3 regions of the Cellulosimicrobium sp. ES-005 genome follow, and region 3 is predicted to be linked to each of the others. Evidence: riboswitches for the same ligand, from Rfam matches in the RefSeq annotation. Region 3 holds a riboswitch; each other region holds the start of a gene.

Region 1 (6,348 bases), 1.9 Mb from region 3:
GACGCTGAGCTACCCGTTCGTCGGGGACGCGGAGCTCGACGCGTTGCGCCTGCCCGCGGACGACGAGCGCCGCCGGGCGCTGCGCCTGCTCAACCCGCTCGCCGACGACCGGCCGCTGATGCGCACCGACCTCCTCAGCACGCTGCTCGAGACGGCGCGCCGCAACGTCGGCCGCGGGCTGGGCGACGTCGCGCTGTTCGAGGTGGGTCTGGTGACGCACCCGCGCGCGGGTGCTCCTGCGGCGCCCGCGCTGCCGGGCGGCGTCCGGCCGTCCGACGACCAGCTCGCCGCGATCGACGCGTCGCTCCCGGCGCAGCCGCGCCACGTGGCGGGCGTCCTCGTCGGCCGCCGCGAGCGCGCCGGCTGGTGGGGAGCCGGCCGCGCCGCGGACTGGACCGACGCGCTGGCGGCGGCCCGGCTCGTGGTGGAGCGCGCCGGCCTGCACGTGGGTGCGGACGTGTCCGTGGTGGCCGACACCGAGCGCGCCCCGTTCCACCCGGGCCGCTGCGCGCGCCTGGAGCTCGCGGACGGGACCGTGGTCGGGCACGCGGGCGAGCTGCACCCCAAGGTGCTCGAGAACCTCGGCCTGCCCGCGCGCGCGGTGGCGTTCGAGGTCGACCTGTCCGCGGTCGTCGCCGGTTCGTCGGACGCGCCCGTGCAGGCGACGCCCGTCTCGGGCTTCCCGGCCGCCAAGGAGGACCTCGCGTTCGTGGTGGACGCCGGCGTGACCGCCCAGGCGTTGCGCGACGCGATCGTCGACGGCGCCGGGGACCTGGTCGAGGACGTCGCGCTGTTCGACGTCTTCACCGGCGAGCAGGTCGGTGCCGGGCGCAAGTCGCTGGCGTTCTCGCTGCGGCTGCGCGCGGCCGACCGCACGCTCACCGCGGACGACGTCGCGCGCGTCCGCGAGGGCGCCGTGACGGCCGCGCGCGAGCGCGTGGGCGCGGAGCTGCGGGCGTGAGCGTGCACGCGGCGGGTGCCGTCGCGCCCGCCCGGACGGCGCTCGTCACCGGCGCGTCGCGTGGCATCGGTCGCGCGATCGCGGTCGGCCTCGCCGCCGCCGGTCTCGACGTCGCGCTCCTCGCGCGCGACGCCGACCGGCTCGCGGGCGTGGCCGACGAGATCGGCGCCCTGACCGTCGGCGGTGCGGGGCGCGCGGTCGTGGTCACGGCGGACGTCACGGACGCCGCGGCGGTCGCGGCGGCCGTGGGCGCGGCACAGGACGCGCTCGGGAGCGTCGACCTCCTCGTCAACAACGCGGGGCGCGTCGACGCCGAGGTGCCGCTCTGGGAGGCGGACCCCGACGAGTGGTGGTCGGTCGTCGAGACCAACGTGCGCGGGCCGTTCCTCCTCGCGCGCGCCGTCGTCCCGGGGATGCTCGCGCGCGGCGGAGGTCGCGTCGTCGACCTGAACAGCGGCGCGGGCTCGCACGACATGGACGGCGCGAGCGCGTACAACGCGAGCAAGACCGCGCTCCTGCGGCTCGGCGCGAACCTGCACCGGTCCGGGTTCGCGCGCGGCCTGCGGACCTTCGAGGTCTCGCCGGGGGTCGTCCAGACCGACATGACGGCCTCGATGGTCATGCATGAGGGCCGCACCGAGTGGACCCCGGTGGAGCGCACGGTCGAGATGGTCGTCGCGATCGCGCGCGGCGAGCTCGACGCGTTCTCGGGGGCGTTCGTGCGCGTGACGCACGACTCCCCGGCGTCGTTGCGCGCCGCGGCCGAGGAGGCCCTGGGCCGCGGGTCCTCCCTGCCCGGCCCCGACGCGCGGCGCCTGCGGGTCACGCGCTGGGGCGCGGACGACCCGATGCCGGGAGAGCTGCCGAGCCGCTGACGTCCCGCGGCGTGGCCGCGACCACCCGGCGCGTCGCGGACCCGCCCGCACCGACCCGCAGCGCCGCCCGACCCCTCCGGTCGGGCGGCGCTCGTGCGTCCGCGGGCGACGCCTGCGCGGGCAGCGCGGGCGGGGGAGATCACCCGGCATCTGGTTGAAACTTCACTCACTCATCGGGGATGCTGTCCTGGACACCTGACCAAGTACCGGGCGGACACCGACGTCGCGGCTCGACGACGCCTGGGAGCGACGGATGACGACGGCACGCCCTGTCCGGCAGTGGAACGGCCTCACCGTTCCCGAGGCCGGCACCTACACCCTCGACGAGGCGCACAAGCGCATCGGGTTCACCGGGATGCACATGATGGTCTCGCCCGTCCGGGGCGAGTTCACCCGGGCGCGCGCCACGATCCTCGTCGGCGAGGACCCGCTCGCCTCGGCGGTGTCCGCGACGATCGAGACCGCGAGCCTCACGACGCACCACGAGGAGCGCGACGCGCACCTGCGCAGCGCCGACTTCCTCGACGTCGACGCGTACCCGACGATCGAGTTCCGCAGCACCGCGGTCACGTGGCAGGGCGAGCAGCAGGACCAGATCCTCGCGTGGGCGCGACTGCGGAACCGTTCGCCCGAGCGCGCCGAGCTCGCGCCGGAGCGGGTGCAGCCCCGGACGGCGCAGGCCGGGCGGTTCCTCGTCGAGGGACTGCTCACCGTCCGCGGCGTCACGCACCGGACGGTGCTGTCGATGCAGTACGGGGGCGCGCGCCGCGACCCCTACGGCCGCGACATCTTCGGTTTCCACGCCGCGGGCGAGATCGACCGCGAGAGCTTCGGTCTCGTGTGGAACGTGCTGCTCGAGACGGGCGGGTTCCTCGTCGGCAAGAAGATCGGCCTCGAGATCGCGGGGGAGGCCCTGCACCAGGCCTGACGTCCGGTCCGTCAGGGTGCGTCCCGCGCGACGGCCCCGCGGGCGACCCAGACGTGCCACACACCGCGCTCCGGGTGGACGTGCTCGAAGGCGACGCGGCCGCCGTCCTCGTGCGTGACGACGCCGGCGAGCACGACGCGGCGCCCCCGGCGGTCGACGGTCGTCCAGCGGGCGGGGACCGGAGGGAGCAGCGGCGTCGCGGGGGAGCGCGGCGCGGGTCGGCGGGCGGGTCGGTCGTGCGGCATGCCCAGGAGGACGCGGTCCGGCACGCGTTCTCGCGCGCGAGACCGGGTGAAACCCTCGGGCGCGCAGGACGTAGCATGACGCGCGACACGGGGTGCCCCGCCGAGGGCTGAGATGAGACCCGTCGAACCTGCTCTGGCTCGTACCAGCGAAGGGATGTCCCGCGATGACGCTCGCCCTGCCCCCGCACGACCCCGCACCCGGGCGCGACCGCGCCCACCGGCCCGCGGCCGACCGCACGCCCGGTGCGGCCGGCGGCCCGGGTGCCCTGCCCGCGCGGCCGCGCGTCCTGTCGATCGCGGGGACCGACCCGACCGGAGGCGCGGGCATCCAGGCGGACCTCAAGTCCTTCGCCGCGCACGGCGCGTACGGCATGGCCGTCACGACGGCGCTCGTCGCGCAGAACACGCACGGCGTGCGGTCCGTGCACGTCCCCGGTCCGACGTTCCTGCGCGAGCAGCTCGACGCCGTGTCCGACGACGTCGAGATCGACGCCGTGAAGATCGGCATGGTGGCCGACGAGGCCAACGCCCGCGAGATCGGGGCGTGGCACGACGCGCTCGCGGCCGCGCGGACCGACGCCGGGCTCCCGCGGCCCTGGGTCGTCCTCGACCCCGTCATGGTCGCCACGTCGGGGCACCGGCTGCTCGACGCGGGCGCGGAGCAGGCCGTGCGCGACCTCGCGGCACGGGCCGACGTCGTCACCCCCAACCTCCCCGAGCTGGCCGTCCTCGCGGGCCGCGACGTCGCGACGACGTGGGACGACGCGCTGACCCAGGCCGCGTCGTACGCGGCGACGAGCGGTGCCGTCGTGCTGCTCAAGGGCGGCCACCTCACCGGTGCGACGTCGCCGGACGCCCTCGTCGTGCCCGCCGGCCCGTCGTCGGACGCGGCGCCGACCGTCACGACGTTCGACGGCGAGCGCGTGGACACGCCCCATACGCACGGCACCGGGTGCTCGCTCTCCGCGGCGCTCGCTGCCCTGCGCCCGCAGCGTGCGGGCTGGGAGGAGGCGGCGCGCGACGCCAAGGACTGGCTCACCGGCGCGCTGCGCGGCGGGGCGGCGCTGCGCGTCGGGACGGGCCGGGGCCCGGTCGACCACCTGCACGCCTCGTCGCCCGTCGTGCCGCGCTGACGGACCGCGCGCGAGCAGCGGTCACGTCGGTCAGGCGCGCGCCACGTCCTCCTCGGCCGTCGCGTAGACGCACTCGTAGCCCGGCGGGACCCAGCGCCACCGCGCGTCGACGTCCTCGATCGCGACGCCGTCCGGGCGGTCGGCGACGCACGCGTCCGCCTGCTGGCGCAGACCGACCGTCACCCAGTACACGGCGAGCGCCGCGGCGAGCAGGACGGAGAGGACCGTCACGGCGCGGCGGAGGGCGGGGGAGGGGCCGCCGTCGGACCCGTCCTCCTCGCCCGGCGGCGCGGGCACCCAGTCCCAGCTCACGCGGTGCCCGTCTCCGCGGCCGGGTCGGGCGCCGCCGCTGCGTCGGGGACGAGCAGCACCTTGCCCGTGGTCGCGCGGCCCTCCAGCGCGCGGTGCGCGTCGGCGGCGTCGGCGAGCGCGAACGTGGCGCCGACGCGCACGTGCAGCGTGCCGCCCGCGACGGCGCCGAGCACCTCGGTCGCCCGCTCGACGAGCTCGGCGCGCGTCGCCGTGTGGTCGGCGAGCTTGGGGCGCGTGAGGAAGAGCGACCCGCCCGCGTTGAGCCGCTGCGGGTCGAACGGCGGGACCTGCCCGGACGAGCCGCCGTAGAGCACGAGCGTGCCCCGGCGGTGCAGCGACGCGAGCGACGCGTCGAACGTGTCCTTGCCCACCGAGTCGTACACCGCCGCGACGCCCTCGCCGCCCGTGAGCCCGCGCACGACCTCCGGCAGCTCGGTGGTGAGGTCCGCGAACGCCGTGTACTGGATCGCGTGCTCGGCGCCCGCGCCGCGCGACAGCTCCGCCTTCTCGGGCGTCGAGACCGTCGAGATCACGTGCGCGCCCCGTGCCACGAGCATCTGGGTCAGGAGAAGCCCGACGCCGCCCGCGCCCGCGTGCACGAGCACCCGGTCGCCCGGGCGGACCGGGTAGGACGACGTGCACAGGTAGTGCGCGGTGAGGCCCTGGAGCGCGACGGCGGTCGCGTCCTCGAGCGACACGGCGTCGGGGACGTGCAACGCCTGGGCGGCGTCCACGACGACGAGGTCCGCGTACGACCCGGGCGCCTCGGTCCACACGACGCGGTCGCCCACGGCGAAGCCCTCGACGCCGTCGCCCACCTCGGCGACCACGCCCGCGCCCTCGCTGCCGACCACGTGGGGGTATTCCATCGCGTACACGCCGGAGCGCTTGTACGTGTCGATGAAGTTCACCCCGGCCACGGCCGACCGGACGAGGAGCCGACCCGGCCCGGGCGAGGGGTCGGGCAGCTCGGTGTACTCCAGGACGTCGGGGCCGCCCGCCGCGCGGGCCACGATCGCGTGCATGGCCCCAGCCTAGGGTCGTGCGGCGAGCCCGGCCGCCCTCCCGGTCGTGGTCGCGTCCGTCCCGGCGCCGCCCGCGACCCCCGCGCCGACCGCGTCGTCCCCGACCAGGCGGGGCGGACGCGCGTGGCCCGCCGACGCGTGCCACCGGCCGAACCGGCGCTCGACGTGCACCGGGTGGTCGAAGCAGCGCGTGACGTGCTCCGTGACGAGCACGTCCGCGGCGGCGCCCGCGGCGACGACGCGGCCGTGCGCGAGCAGGAGCGCGTGGCTCGTCGTGGTCGGCAGCTCCTCGAGGTGGTGCGTCACCAGCACCGAGGCGACGTGCGGGCGGGTCGCGCGCACGGCGTCGAGCGTCTCGAGGAGCTGCTCGCGCGCGGCGACGTCGAGCCCGGTGGACGGCTCGTCCAGCAGGAGGAGCGCGGGGCCGGGCAGGAGGGCGCGCGCCACGAGCGCCCGTCCCCGCTCGCCCTGGGAGAGCGTCGGCCAGGGGTCGTGCGCGCGGTGCGCGAGGCCGAGGTCGGCGACCAGCCCGCGGGCGACGGCGACCTCGGCCGGGGTCGGCTGCCAGCGCGGGCGCCAGTCGACGGTCCCCGTGAGGCCGGTCAGGGTCACCTCGAGCACGGTCAGCGGCGAGCGCAGGTCGTGGCGCGGGTCGACGTGGCCGATGCGGCGGTGCAGGGTTTGAATGTCCACGCGACCCAGGCGCTCGCCGAGCACATGCACCGTGCCGCGGGTCGGGTGCCGGCGCGCCCCGCAGAGCCCCAGGATCGTGCTCTTGCCCGCCCCGTTCGGCCCGAGCAGCGCCCAGTGCTCGCCCGCCCGGACGGTGAGGTCGACGCCGTCGAGGATCGCCCGTCCCTCCCGTACCA
Region 2 (6,348 bases), 820 kb from region 3:
GACGTCGAGGAACAGCATCTCGGGGGTCGTCGCGCCGACGGCCGAGGCGACGTCCGGCGGCAGGAGCATGTCGACCGAGAACGCATGGGAGTCGATCACGGCGCCGATGCGGACCTCGTGCGCCGGGAGGTCGGGCCGGGTGGGGTCGGCGATCGTCACGACGTCGCCGAGCGCCCAGTCGTGCTCGTCGAGCGCGTCCGCCATGACGGCCGCCTCGCCGCGCGCGTACGCGTCGAGGTCGCCCTCGACGGCCGTCGTGCGGACCGAGCGGCCGAAGCCCTCGGCAGGGAACCCGACGACGAGCTGCGGCTCGCCGTCGACGGCGACCTGCCCGTACGTCGTGAGGTCGACGGACGCGACGCCGGGCACCGCGCGCACGTCGGTCGCGACGCCCTCGGGCAGGTACGGGGTCGCGGACCGGACGACGAGGTTGGCGGCCGTCTCCTCGTCGACGATGCCGGTCACGGACTCGCGCGCCGAGAGCGCGAGGACGGACGTCGTCGACACGAGCGCCATCCCCACGACGAGCGCCCCTGCGGTCGCGGCCGTGCGCCGCGGTTGGCGCGTCACGTTGCCGCGCGCGAGCCCGCCGAGCGGCCGGACCAGCGCGACGAACGGCGCGGCGAGGACTCCGAGCACGGGACCGACCGCGAGCGGGGAGAGCAGCAGCACGCCCGCGATCACCCCGACGGCGCCGAGCCCGAGGAGCGGCGCACCGCCGCTCCCGACCACCGCGGCGCCCACCACGAGACCGGTGCCGGCGAGCAGGGTCAGCGTCCCCGCGACCACCCGGGCGACGCCCGGGCCGGCGGGCCGCACGACGTCGGCCCGCATCGCCTCGACGGGCCGGACGAGCGCCGCGTGGCGCGCGGGCAGGGCCGCCGCCACGACCGACACCACCACCCCGACGACGAGCGGGACCACGATCCCGGCCGTCGTCACGGGCAGCGACCCGGCGAGCTCCATGCCCACCGCGCCGAGCCCGGCCCGCGCGAGCTCGGCGAGCCCGAACCCGGCCGCGACGCCCAGCACCGCGCCGACGACCCCGACGACCGCGGCCTGCCCCAGCACCGAGGCGAACACCTGCCCGGGCGACACCCCGACGGCGCGCAGGAGCGCGAGCTCGCGCGTGCGGCGGCGCACGTGCATCGCGAACGTGTTGGTGATGATGAACGTGCCGACGAACAGCGCGAGCCCGGCGAACACGAGCAGGAACGTCGAGACGAAGCCGAGCTGGTCGGCGACGGCGCTGCTCGTCTCGGCGCGCAGCTCCGCGCCCGTCACGGCCTCGGCGCCGTCGGGCAGCGACGTCGCGACGGCGTCGCGCAGCGCCTCGGGCGAGACGCCGTCGGAGGCGTGCAGGGCGATCGACGGCACCATGCCGTCCGGCGCGTACGTCGCGGCCGCGGTCGCCGCGTCGAGCAGGACGATCGTCGCGCCCGCCATGGGCGCGGACAGGGAGAGCTCGCCGACGACGCGCACCGGGCGCACCGCGTCCCCGAGCACGACGTCGGTCGTGTCGCCCACGGCGAGCCCGGACGCCTCGAGCGTCGCGGACTCGAGCGCGACCTCGCCGCCGTTCTCCGGCGCCCGGCCGTCGACCACGCGCGGCCCGGGGTCGCGCGGGTCGTACCCGACCGCCATGCTCGGCGCCTGGGTGCTCAGCACCGCGGTGCCGTCGGCGCCCACCAGGACGGCGGGGCCGCTCACCTCCGCGAGCGCGAGGTCGACGTCGTCCCGCGCGTCGAGCGTGCCGGCCAGGTCCGCCGGGACGAGGCTCCGTGCGCCGCCGAGCTGCGCGGACGACGACTCGAGCGCGGACCCGGCGCTGGCCGCGCCGCGCACGTACGCGTCGGCCTGGATCGACGACGCGACGATGCCGTCGAAGGTCGAGGCGAGCATCGCGCGGAGCGCGAACGTGCCGGTGACGAACGCGACGCCGATCGTCACCGCGAGCACGGACAGCACGAGCTGTGCGCCGTGCGCGCGCACGCCGCGCAGCGCGATCCGGCCCATCATCGGACGGTCGCCGGTTCGTGCGCCGGGCCGGCGGCGTGCGCGCCCGCGGACGCCGCGGGCGTGAGGGCCCCGAGCGTGTCGAGGACGGCCTGCGGCGTGGGTTCGCGCAGCTCGGTCACGAGGCGCCCGTCCGCGAGGAACAGCACGCGGTGCGCGTACGACGCCGCCGTCGGGTCGTGCGTGACCATCGCGACGGACTGGCCGAGGTCGTCCACCGAGGCGCGCAGGAAGCCGAGCACCTCCGCGGCGGCGCGCGAGTCGAGGTTGCCGGTCGGCTCGTCCGCGAACACGACCGCCGGCCGGGACACGAGCGCCCGCGCGCACGCGACCCGCTGCTGCTGCCCGCCCGAGAGCTCCGCCGGGCGGTGCCCGAGCCGCGGGCGCAGGCCGACGGCGTCGACGACGCGGTCGAACCACTCCCGGTCCACGGGCCGGCGCGCGACGGCGAGCGGGAGCACGATGTTCTCCTCCGCCGTGAGCGTCGGCACGAGGTTGAACGACTGGAAGACGAACCCGATGCGCGTGCGTCGCAGCCGCGTCAGCCGTCGCTCGCTCATCGCCGAGACCGTCTCGCCGTCCACGACGACGGTCCCCGCCGTGGGGGAGTCCAGCCCGGCGAGGCAGTGCATGAGGGTCGACTTGCCCGACCCCGACGGGCCCATGATCGCGGTCAGGCGCCCCCGTTCGAGGTCGACGTCGACGCCGTCCAGGGCGCGGACCGCGGCCTCGCCGCGCCCGTAGGTCTTCACGATCCCCCGCGCGGTGGCGATCACGGGCCGCTCCGGCGTGGTCCCGGCGGCACCCGCGGCGTGCTCGGCGGGCGCGGCGACGGTCGTCCTCACGCCCGTCGTCCCAGGTCTGCTGCTCATCGGTCCTTCCCCTCCTGCGTCGTCGGCCGGGTGTCCCGGTCCGGTCGTCTCGACCCTCCCGCGGCGGTGCGCCCCGGGGCATCGGGGACCGGCCCGGAACCCCTCCCTTGTCGCCGCGGGTCCGCGCTCAGGGTTCTCTCAGGGGGATTCCCCAGGCGCGGCCCGGTGTAGGCTCGACGGGAACGACAGGGGAGCTCCTGGAGGAGCTGAGAGTGCGGACCACCGCAGACCCTCGAACCTGATCCGGTTAGCACCGGTGGAGGAAGTCGGGAATCTCGATCACCTGCTCGTGCGGTCGCCCGCGCTCGCGGGGCACGGTCGCGCGGGCCGGTGAACCCCTCCTGAACGTCCTGGGAGGACACATGCAGCGCACGACCGCCCGTACCCGCCGGAGCGCCCTCGTCACGGGCGCGGGCACGACCCTCGCCCTCCTCGCCCTCGCCGCGTGCAGTGGCGGCGAGGACGCGACCTCAGGCTCCGGGGGCGACGACGCGTCGTCGGGCACCGGGGGCACGGTCACCCTGGTCACCCACGACTCCTTCGCCGTGAGCGACGAGGTGCTCGCCGCGTTCGAGGAGGAGAGCGGGCTCACCGTCGAGCAGGTCGCCCCCGGCGACGGCGGCGCGCTCGTCAACCAGCTGATCCTCACCAAGGACTCGCCGCTGGGCGACGTCGTGTTCGGGATCGACAACACGTTCGCCTCGCGGGCGATCGACGAGGGCGTCCTCGCGCCCTACACGCCGGAGGGCCTCTCCGACTCGGCGGCCTCGTACGCCGTCGGCGACGGCGACGAGCTCACGGCGGTCGACCTCGGCGACGTGTGCGTCAACGTCGACCACGCGTGGTTCGCCGACGCCGGGATCCCGGAGCCCGTCTCGCTCGAGGACCTCGCGAAGCCGGAGTACGAGGACCTCCTCGTCGTGACCAACCCGGCGACGTCGTCGCCCGGTCTCGCGTTCCTCCTCGCGACGATCGGCGCGTTCGGCGAGGACGGTTACGAGGACTACTGGGCCGACCTCCGGGACAACGGCGTCAAGGTCGTCGACGGGTGGTCCGACGCGTACTACGTCGACTTCTCCGGCTCCGAGGGCGCCGGGCCGCGCCCGCTCGTGCTGTCGTACTCGACGTCGCCCGCGTTCACGCTCACCGAGGACGGCTCCGCGTCCACGACCGGTGCCCTGCTCGACACGTGCTTCCGCCAGGTCGAGTACGCGGGCGTGCTCGCGAACGCGAAGAACCCCGAGGGCGCGCAGCAGCTCGTGGACTTCCTCGTGAGCGAGGCGTTCCAGGCCGACGTCCCGGAGCAGATGTACATGTACCCCGCCGACGACTCCGTCGCGCTCCCCGACGGCTGGGCCGAGTTCGCCCCGCTCGCCGACGAGCCCTTCGAGGTCGCGCCCGCCGACGTCTCGGCGCACCGCGACGAGTGGATCAAGGCATGGACGGCCACGGTCGTCGACTGACGCCCGGTGCGCGCTGCGTGACCACGCCTCTACCTCGCGAGGTAGAGCCCCGGTCTGCCGAGGTAGAGCCGTGGTCGCGCGAGGTAGAGCCGTGGTGAGGGGTCGGGCGGTCTGGCGCGGCGGCGTCGGACGCGCGGTGCTGTGGGGTCTGGCGGCGGCGGTGCCGCTCGCGTTCCTCGGGGTGTTCTTCGCGTGGCCGGTCGTCACGCTCGTGGCGCGCGGGTTCGTCGGGGACGACGGCGGCCTCGACCTCTCGGGGTTCGCGGAAGTGTTCTCGCAGCCGCGCACGTGGCGGATCCTCGGGCTCACGCTCTGGCAGGCGGTGCTCGGGACGACGTTCTCGGTGCTGCTCGGCGTGCCCGGCGCGTACGTGCTGTACCGGTGCCGGTTCCCCGGGCGGCGGGTCGTGCGCGCGCTCGTCACGGTGCCGTTCGTGCTCCCGACCGTCGTCGTCGGCGTCGCGTTCCGGTCGCTGCTCGTGCAGGGCGGCCCGCTCGGGTTCCTGCGGCTCGACGAGACGTTCGCGGCGATCGTCGTCGCGCTCGTGTTCTTCAACTACTCCGTGGTGGTGCGCACGGTCGGCGGGCTCTGGGAGCACCTCGACCCACGCGCCGAGCAGGCGGCGCGCGCCCTCGGCGCGACGCCGTGGCGCGCGTTCCGCACCGTGACGCTCCCGGCGCTGACGCCCGCGATCGCGAGCGCCGCGTCGATCGTCTTCCTCTTCTGCGCGACGGCGTTCGGCGTCGTGCTCGTGCTCGGCGGCATCCGCTACGGGACGATCGAGACGGAGATCTGGATCCAGACCACGCAGTTCCTCGACCTGCGCACCGCGGCGGTGCTGTCGGTCGTGCAGCTCGTGGTCGTCGCGGCGGCGCTCACGGTGGCGAACCGCACGCGGGCCCGGCGCGAGCGCGCCCTCAACCTGTCGTCGTCGGCGTCGTCCGCGCACCCGCTGCGCCTGTGGCGCGACGGCCGCGACCTCGCGCCCGCGGCGCTCACCGCGGCCGTGGTCGTGGTGCTCGTCGGGCTGCCGCTCGGCACGCTCGTCGTGCGCTCGTTCCGCGTCCCGGGCGGCGGCTGGGGCCTCGACAACTACGCGAACCTCGGTACGACGGGCGGGCGCAACGCGCTCTCCGTCACCGTGTGGGAGGCGGCGGGCAACTCGCTGCGCACCGCCGCGCTCGCGACCGTGGTCGCCGTCGTGATCGGGGGTCTCGTGGCGCTCGTCGTGTCCCGGCGCGCGAGATCGCGCGGCGGGCGGCGCGCGATCTCGGTGCTCGACTCGGTGTTCATGCTCCCGCTCGGGGTCTCCGCCGTGACGGTCGGCTTCGGGTTCCTCCTCACGCTCGACCGGCCGCTGGGCCTCGACGTCGACCTGCGCACGTCGGGGCTGCTCGTGCCGATCGCACAGGCGGTGGTCGCGATCCCGCTCGTCGTGCGCACGGTCCTGCCGACGCTGCGCGCCATCGACCCGCGCCTGCGCGAGGCCGCCGCGACCCTCGGCGCCGCGCCCGGCCGCGTGTTCCGCACGGTCGACGGCCCGATCGCCGCCCGCTCCCTCGGCCTCGCCGTCGGGTTCGCGTTCGCCGTCTCGCTCGGGGAGTTCGGCGCGACGTCGTTCCTCGCCCGCCCGGACAGCGCGACCCTGCCGGTCGTCATCTTCCGGCTCATCGGGCGCCCGGGCGCCGAGAACTACGGCATGGCGCTCGCGGCGAGCGTCGTGCTCGCGCTGCTCACCGCGACCGTCATGCTGCTCGCCGAGCGGTTGCGCGGCGACCGACCCGGAGGAGAGTTCTGATGGTGCAGACCGACCCCGCCCCCGCGCGCGCGGGCACGCCGGAGCCGTCGCGCGCCGGCCCCGGCACCGGGGTGGCCGCCGGGCTCGCGGTGCGCGACGTCGTCGTGCGGTACGGCGGGCGCGGCGCCGGGGGAGCGGGCACGGACCCCGGCACGACGGCGGTCGCGGGCGTCACGCTCGACGTCGCGCCCGGCGAGGT
Region 3 (6,348 bases):
CCGACCGTGCGCATCACCCACCTGACCGACTGCTACCTCCCCCTGCTCGGCGGGATCGAGACCCAGGTCGCGCGGCTCGCGCAGCAGCAGGCGGCGGCCGGCCACGACGTCGCGGTCGTGTGCACCACGCCGGCGCGCCCCGGCGCGCACGGCGTGTCGACCGAGCGGGACGGCGACGTCACGGTGCACCGGCTGGCGGCACGCGTGCCGGGCGGCTACCCCGTCCACCCGCGCGCGCCGCACCACGTGGCGCGGATCCTCGGCGCGGACCGGCCCGACGTCGTGCACCTGCACATGGGCGTCCTCACCCCCTCGACGCAGGCGTCGCTGCGCACGGTCGTGCGCGCCGGGCTGCCCGCCGTGCTCACCGTGCACAGCGTGTGGGGCGGGGCCGAGAAGGCGTTCGCCGCGCTCGACCGCGTCACACGCTGGTCGAGCTGGCCCGTGCTCTGGTCGGCGGTGAGCGAGCTGACCGCCGCTCCCCTGCGCCGCATCGTCGGCGACCACGGCGAGGTCGTGGTCCTGCACAACGGCCTCGACCTCGACGCGTGGCGCGTCCCCCGCACCGAGCGCGCCGACCGCATGGAGGGCGCGGCCGTCCACGTCGTGGCCGCGACGCGGTTCGCGCCGCGCAAGCGCGTGCTGCCGTTCCTGGAGGTCGTGCGGGACGCCGTCGGGCGCCTCCCCGAGGGGGCGCTCCACGTGACGCTCGCCGGGGACGGACCGGAGCTGGCCGACGCGCGGCGCTTCGTCACGGAGCACGGGCTGGGGTCGGTCGTGTCGCTGCCCGGCCGCCTCGACGCGACCGGGCTCAAGCGCCTCTACGCACGGGCCGACGTGTTCGCCGCGCCCGCCGTCGAGGAGGCGTTCGGCATCGCCGCGCTCGAGGGCCAGGCCGCCGGGCTGGCGGTGCTCACCCGCTCGCAGTCGGGCGTCGCGGAGCGCCTCACCGACGGCGTCGACGCGCTCCTCGCGGACGACGACGCCGGGCTCGCCGACGCGCTCGTGCGGCTCGCGACCGAGGACGACCTGCTCGACCGGATCGTCGCGCACAACCGCGACGTGCCGTCGTCGGCGGGCTGGCCGCGCGTGCTCGCCGACGTGGAGCGGGCATACGAACGGGCCGCGACGATCGCCGTGGATCGTCGGGCCCGTCCGTCCCGCTAGGGGGTCACTCCCACTCGATGGTGCCCGGGGGCTTGCTCGTCACGTCGAGCACGACGCGGTTGACCTCGGAGACCTCGTTGGTGATGCGCGTCGAGATGACGGACAGCACGTCGTAGGGCAGGCGCGTCCAGTCGGCCGTCATCGCGTCCTCGGACGAGACGGGGCGCAGCACGATCGGGTGGCCGTAGGTGCGGCCGTCGCCCTGGACGCCGACCGAGCGGACGTCGGCGAGCAGCACGACCGGGCACTGCCAGATCTCGTCGTCGAGTCCCGCCTTCGTCAGCTCCTCGCGCGCGATCGCGTCGGCCGCGCGCAGCGTCTCGAGGCGGTCCGCCGTGACCTCGCCGACGATGCGGATGCCGAGCCCGGGACCCGGGAACGGCTGGCGCGCGACGATCTCCTCGGGCACGCCGAGCTCGCGGCCGACCGCGCGGACCTCGTCCTTGAACAGGGTGCGCAGCGGCTCGACGAGCGAGAACTGCAGGTCGTCGGGCAGGCCGCCGACGTTGTGGTGGCTCTTGATGTTCGCCGCGCCCTCGCCGCCGCCGGACTCGACGACGTCCGGGTAGAGCGTGCCCTGCACGAGGAACTTCACCTCGGCGCCGTGCTCGCCCGCGTCCTCGACGATCTGGCGCGCGGCGTCCTCGAACACGCGGATGAACTCGCGGCCGATGATCTTGCGCTTGGTCTCCGGGTCGCTGTGCCCGGCGAGCGCCGTGAGGAACCGCTCCTTCTCGTCGCGGATCACGAGGTTGACGCCCGTCGCCGCGACGAAGTCGCGCTCGATCTGCTCGACCTCGCCCGCGCGCATCAGCCCGTGGTCGACGTGCACGCACGTGAGCTGGTCGCCCACCGCGCGCTGCACGAGCGCCGCGGCGACGGCGGAGTCGACGCCGCCCGAGAGCGCGCAGATGACGCGCGCGTCGCCGACCTGGGCGCGGATCGCCGCGACCTGGTCCGCGATGACGTTGCCGGGCGTCCAGTCCGGGGCCAGCCCGGCGCCGTCGTACAGGAAGTGCTCCAGCACGGTCTGGCCGTGCGCGGAGTGCTTGACCTCGGGGTGCCACTGCACGCCGTAGAGGCGACGCTCGCGGTCCTCGAACGCGGCGACCGGCGAGCCCGACGACGTCGCGAGGACCTCGAAGCCCTCGGGCGCGCGGTGCACCGCGTCGCCGTGGCTCATCCACGTGGTCTGGTGCTCCGGCGTGCCGTCGAGCAGCACGCCCGCGGCGCACACCTCGACCTCGGTGCCGCCGTACTCGCGCAGGCCCGTCTGGGCGACCTCGCCGCCGAGCGCCTTGGCCATGGCCTGGAAGCCGTAGCAGATGCCCATCACGGGCACGCCGGCCTCGAACAGCGCCGGGTCGACGAACGGGGCGCCGGTCGCGTACACCGACGACGGCCCGCCGGAGAGGATGATCGCCACCGGGTCCTTCGCGAGCATCTGCTCGACCGTGAAGGTGTGCGGCACGATCTCGGAGTAGACCTTGGCCTCGCGCACGCGGCGCGCGATGAGCTGCGCGTACTGGGCGCCGAAGTCGACGACGAGCACGGGGCGCGGGGTCGCGGCGACCTCGGCGGTGGTGGGGGTGTCGGGAGCGGTGGCGGGTGACGTCACGGCTCCAGGATAGTCGCCGCGCGGCGCGGTCCCGTCCCGCGTCTCAGGCGCCGGTGGGCTCGGCGGCGCGCTCGGCCGCTCGCTCGGCGACCCGCCCGCGCAGCGCCCGGGCGGCCGCCTCCGGGTCTGGCGCCTGCGTGATCGCCCGCACGACGACGACGCGGGTCGCCCCGGCGTCGAGGACCGCGTCCAGCCGCTCCGCGTCGATCCCGCCGATCGCGAACCAGGGCGTCGTGGGCCGGGTCGCGGCGACGTCGCGCAGCAGGTCGAGCCCGACCGCGGCGCGCCCCGGCTTCGTCGGCGTCGCCCAGAGGGGGCCCACGCAGAAGTAGTCGACGTCCGGGTCCGCCTCGGCCGCGGCCGCCTGGTCGGCCGAGTGGGTGGACCGGCCGAGCACCGGCGCGGCCCCGAGCAGGGATCGCACCGCGGAGACCGGCAGGTCGCCCTGACCCATGTGGACGACGGGTGCACCGGTGAGCGCCGCCACGTCGGCCCGGTCGTTCACGGCCCACAGGGCGCCGTGCTCCGTCGCGACCCGTGCGACGAGCTCCTGGAGCTCGAGCTCGCGCGCCGCGACGAGCGTCTTGTCGCGGAGCTGGACCACGTCGACCCCGCCCGCGAGCGCCGCCCGCAGGAAGTCCTCGAGGTCGCCGCGCTCCTCGCGCGCGTCGGTGCACAGGTAGACGCGTGCGTCGGCGAGCCGGGCCCGCGCGTCGTCCGCAGCCGGCACGGCGGGGTTCGCGGGCGTGGCGAAGGTCTCGGTGCTCACCCGCCGGAGCCTAGCCGCGCCCGCTCCCCCGCGCGGGTACTGTGGCCGACAGCACGGGAGCCCCGCACGGGGCTGAGAGGGCGTCGGAGCCGACCGTCGAACCTGATCTGGGTCATGCCAGCGAAGGGAGCGCGCATGCACACCCCCGTCCGTCCCGGGCCCCGCCCGCCGGGAGCCGGCCCTGCCGCGCCCGACGGCGCGCGCGACCTCGTCGTCGTGGGCGGCGGGATCGTGGGGCTCGCCGTGGCGTGGCGCGCCGTGCGCGCCGGCCTGTCGGTCACGGTGCTGGACCCGGCGCCGGGCGACGGCGCGACGCACGCCGCGGCCGGGATGCTCGCCCCCGTCACGGAGGCCGACTTCGGCGAGGACGCGGCGCTGCGCCTGCACCTCGCCGCCGCCGCGGCGTGGCCGGGGTTCGCCGCCGACCTGCGCGCCGCGACCGGGGCCGACGTCGGTCTGCGCACCGCGGGCACCCTCACGCTCGCCTACGACGCCGACGACCTCGCCCTGCTCCGCCGCGTCCTCGCCCTCCACGCGGAGCACGGCCTCGCCTCGCGCGAGCTCACCGTCGCCGACGCCCGTCGGCGCGAGCCGTATCTCGGCCCGCGGGTCGCGGGCGCCGCCTGGGCGCCGGACGACCACGCGGTCGACCCGCGCGCGGTGCACGCCGCCCTGCTCGGCGGGCTGCACGGCCTGGTCGGTGGCGGCACCGGAGCGGGCTCCGGGCCGGGGACGCTCGCGGGGTCGGGCACCGGATCCGCGGCAGGCGCCGTCGTCGTGCGGGCGTCCGCGACGCGGCTCGCGCTCGGCCGGGCCGGGCGGGTCGTGGGCGTGCACGACGACGCGGGCCGGCTCCACGCGGCGGGCGCGGTCGTCGTCGCGGCGGGATGGGAGTCCGGAGCGCTCCTCGCGGACGTGCCGGGCGTCGTCGTGCCGACCCGGCCGGTCAAGGGGCAGACGTTGAGGCTCGACGCCGGGCCGGACCTCGCGCTGGAGCACGTGGTGCGCGGGGTCGTGCAGGGGCGACCCGTGTACGTCGTGCCGCGCGACCCGGTCCCGGACGGGCAGGGTCGCGGCGTCGCGGGTCACCGGGAGGTCGTCGTCGGCGCGACCACCGAGGAGAACCCCGACGACCGCCGCGCGACCGCGGGCGGCGTCTTCGCCCTGCTGCGCGACGCGCGCGCCCTGCTGCCCGGGATCGACGAGGCCGCGCTCGTCGACGTGACGCCCCGGGCGCGCCCCGCGACCCCGGACAACCTCCCGCTCGTCGGTCCGACCGGCGTCCCGGGGCTGCACCTCGCGACGGGGCACGGCCGCAACGGCATCCTGCTCGCGCCGCTCACCGCCGACGCGGTGATGGCCGGGCTCACGGGTGCCGCGCTCTCGCCCACCGTCGCGGCCGCCCTCGCCCCCACCCGCACCGACCGCTTCGCCGAACCCGGGATCGCTCCCCACGGCGGGCCCGACCTGGGGAGCGACCCCGGGTTCGGCACCGTCCGGTCCGCCGCGTTCTCCCTGACGACACCGAGGTGATCTCCGTGACCCGACCTGCTCCGACCGCGCTCGTCAACGGCGAGCCGTACCCGCTCGACGCCCCCGTGCACCTCGAGCAGCTCGTCGCGGCGCTCGTGCCCGCGTACGTCGCCGACGGGACGCCGCAGGGCGTCGCCGTCGCGGTGGACGACGCCGTCGTGCCGCGCGGCTCGTGGGCGACGACCGTCGTCGCGCCGGGTGACCGCATCGAGATCGTGACCGCCGTCCAGGGCGGCTGAGGAGGACCCGTGACCACGACCGACATCTCCCCCGCGCCCGCGCACCGACCGTCGGACGGCGGCGACCCGCTCGTCGTCGCCGGCACGACGATCGGGTCCCGCCTCGTCATGGGCACCGGCGGGGCGGCGAACCTGCTCACGCTCGAGGACGCGCTCGTCGCCTCGGGCACCGCACTGACGACCGTCGCGATGCGCCGCGTCGCCGTGCGCGCCGGTGGCGTGGCCTCCCCCGACGCCGGGATCTGGGCGCTCCTCGCGCGACTCGGCATCCGGGCGCTGCCCAACACGGCCGGGTGCTTCTCGGTGCGCGAGGCCGTGCTCACCGCGCACCTCGCGCGCGAGGCGTGCGGCACCGAGTGGGTCAAGCTCGAGGTGATCGCGGACGACGTCACGCTCCTGCCCGACCCCGTCGGCCTCGTCGAGGCGGCCGAGCAGCTCGTGCGCGACGGGTTCGTCGTGCTGCCCTACACGAACGACGACCCGATCCTCGCGCGCCGGCTCGAGGACGTCGGGTGCGCCGCCGTCATGCCCCTCGGTGCGCCGATCGGCACCGGCCTCGGCATCCTCAACCCCCGCAACATCGAGGCGATCGCCGCCGCCGCGCGCGTGCCCGTGATCCTCGACGCGGGGATCGGCACGGCGTCCGACGCCGCGCAGGCCATGGAGCTCGGGTGCGCCGGCGTCCTGCTCGCGACCGCCGTCACGCGCGCCGCCGACCCGGTCCGCATGGCGCACGCGATGCGCCTCGCCGTCGAGTCGGGCCGCCTCGCCGCCGGTGCCGGCCGCATCCCCCGCCGCGAGGGCGCCCTCGCGAGCTCGTCCCCCCAGGGTCGACTCGACCTCGCCCTCTGACGCCGGTCCCGCCAGCGGATCAGGCCGTCCTGGCTCGTCAGCCGACCAGGACCCGCGACGTCCACCTGCTCGGCGGGGGCGGACTAGGTGGCCGGGGTCGTTTCCAGGGCGTCGAGGAGGGCGGGGACGCCGCCGACGACCGAGCGGGCGTCGATCCCGGCGGCGCGCGC

The links. A riboswitch is a leader RNA that binds a small molecule or an ion and turns the genes downstream of it on or off. The one in region 3 is predicted to bind thiamine pyrophosphate.
Region 1: linked by a shared signal. The riboswitch ahead of thiD (bifunctional hydroxymethylpyrimidine kinase/phosphomethylpyrimidine kinase) and the one ahead of ABRQ22_RS19150 (FAD-dependent oxidoreductase) in region 3 are both predicted to bind thiamine pyrophosphate.
Region 2: linked by a shared signal. The riboswitch ahead of ABRQ22_RS01055 (thiamine ABC transporter substrate-binding protein) and the one ahead of ABRQ22_RS19150 (FAD-dependent oxidoreductase) in region 3 are both predicted to bind thiamine pyrophosphate.

The regions. Positions count from the first base shown of each region.
Region 1 covers NZ_CP159290.1:2,356,323-2,362,670, reverse strand. The annotation lists gene pheT (phenylalanine--tRNA ligase subunit beta) at 1-961, shown strand, start outside; gene ABRQ22_RS10325 (SDR family oxidoreductase) at 958-1,836, shown strand; gene ABRQ22_RS10320 (YceI family protein) at 2,090-2,764, shown strand; gene ABRQ22_RS10315 (hypothetical protein) at 2,776-3,033, opposite strand; TPP riboswitch at 3,088-3,181, shown strand; gene thiD (bifunctional hydroxymethylpyrimidine kinase/phosphomethylpyrimidine kinase) at 3,174-4,142, shown strand; gene ABRQ22_RS10305 (hypothetical protein) at 4,173-4,454, opposite strand; gene ABRQ22_RS10300 (quinone oxidoreductase) at 4,451-5,479, opposite strand; gene ABRQ22_RS10295 (ATP-binding cassette domain-containing protein) at 5,489-6,348, opposite strand, start outside.
Region 2 covers NZ_CP159290.1:241,124-247,471, forward strand. The annotation lists gene ABRQ22_RS01045 (FtsX-like permease family protein) at 1-2,016, opposite strand, end outside; gene ABRQ22_RS01050 (ABC transporter ATP-binding protein) at 2,016-2,888, opposite strand; TPP riboswitch at 3,066-3,170, shown strand; gene ABRQ22_RS01055 (thiamine ABC transporter substrate-binding protein) at 3,251-4,351, shown strand; gene ABRQ22_RS01060 (iron ABC transporter permease) at 4,443-6,149, shown strand; gene ABRQ22_RS01065 (ABC transporter ATP-binding protein) at 6,221-6,348, shown strand, end outside.
Region 3 covers NZ_CP159290.1:4,277,860-4,284,207, reverse strand. The annotation lists gene ABRQ22_RS19165 (glycosyltransferase family 4 protein) at 7-1,167, shown strand; gene guaA (glutamine-hydrolyzing GMP synthase) at 1,172-2,785, opposite strand; gene thiE (thiamine phosphate synthase) at 2,829-3,515, opposite strand; TPP riboswitch at 3,606-3,685, shown strand; gene ABRQ22_RS19150 (FAD-dependent oxidoreductase) at 3,690-5,087, shown strand; gene thiS (sulfur carrier protein ThiS) at 5,093-5,326, shown strand; gene ABRQ22_RS19140 (thiazole synthase) at 5,435-6,178, shown strand; gene ABRQ22_RS19135 (ThiF family adenylyltransferase) at 6,262-6,348, opposite strand, start outside.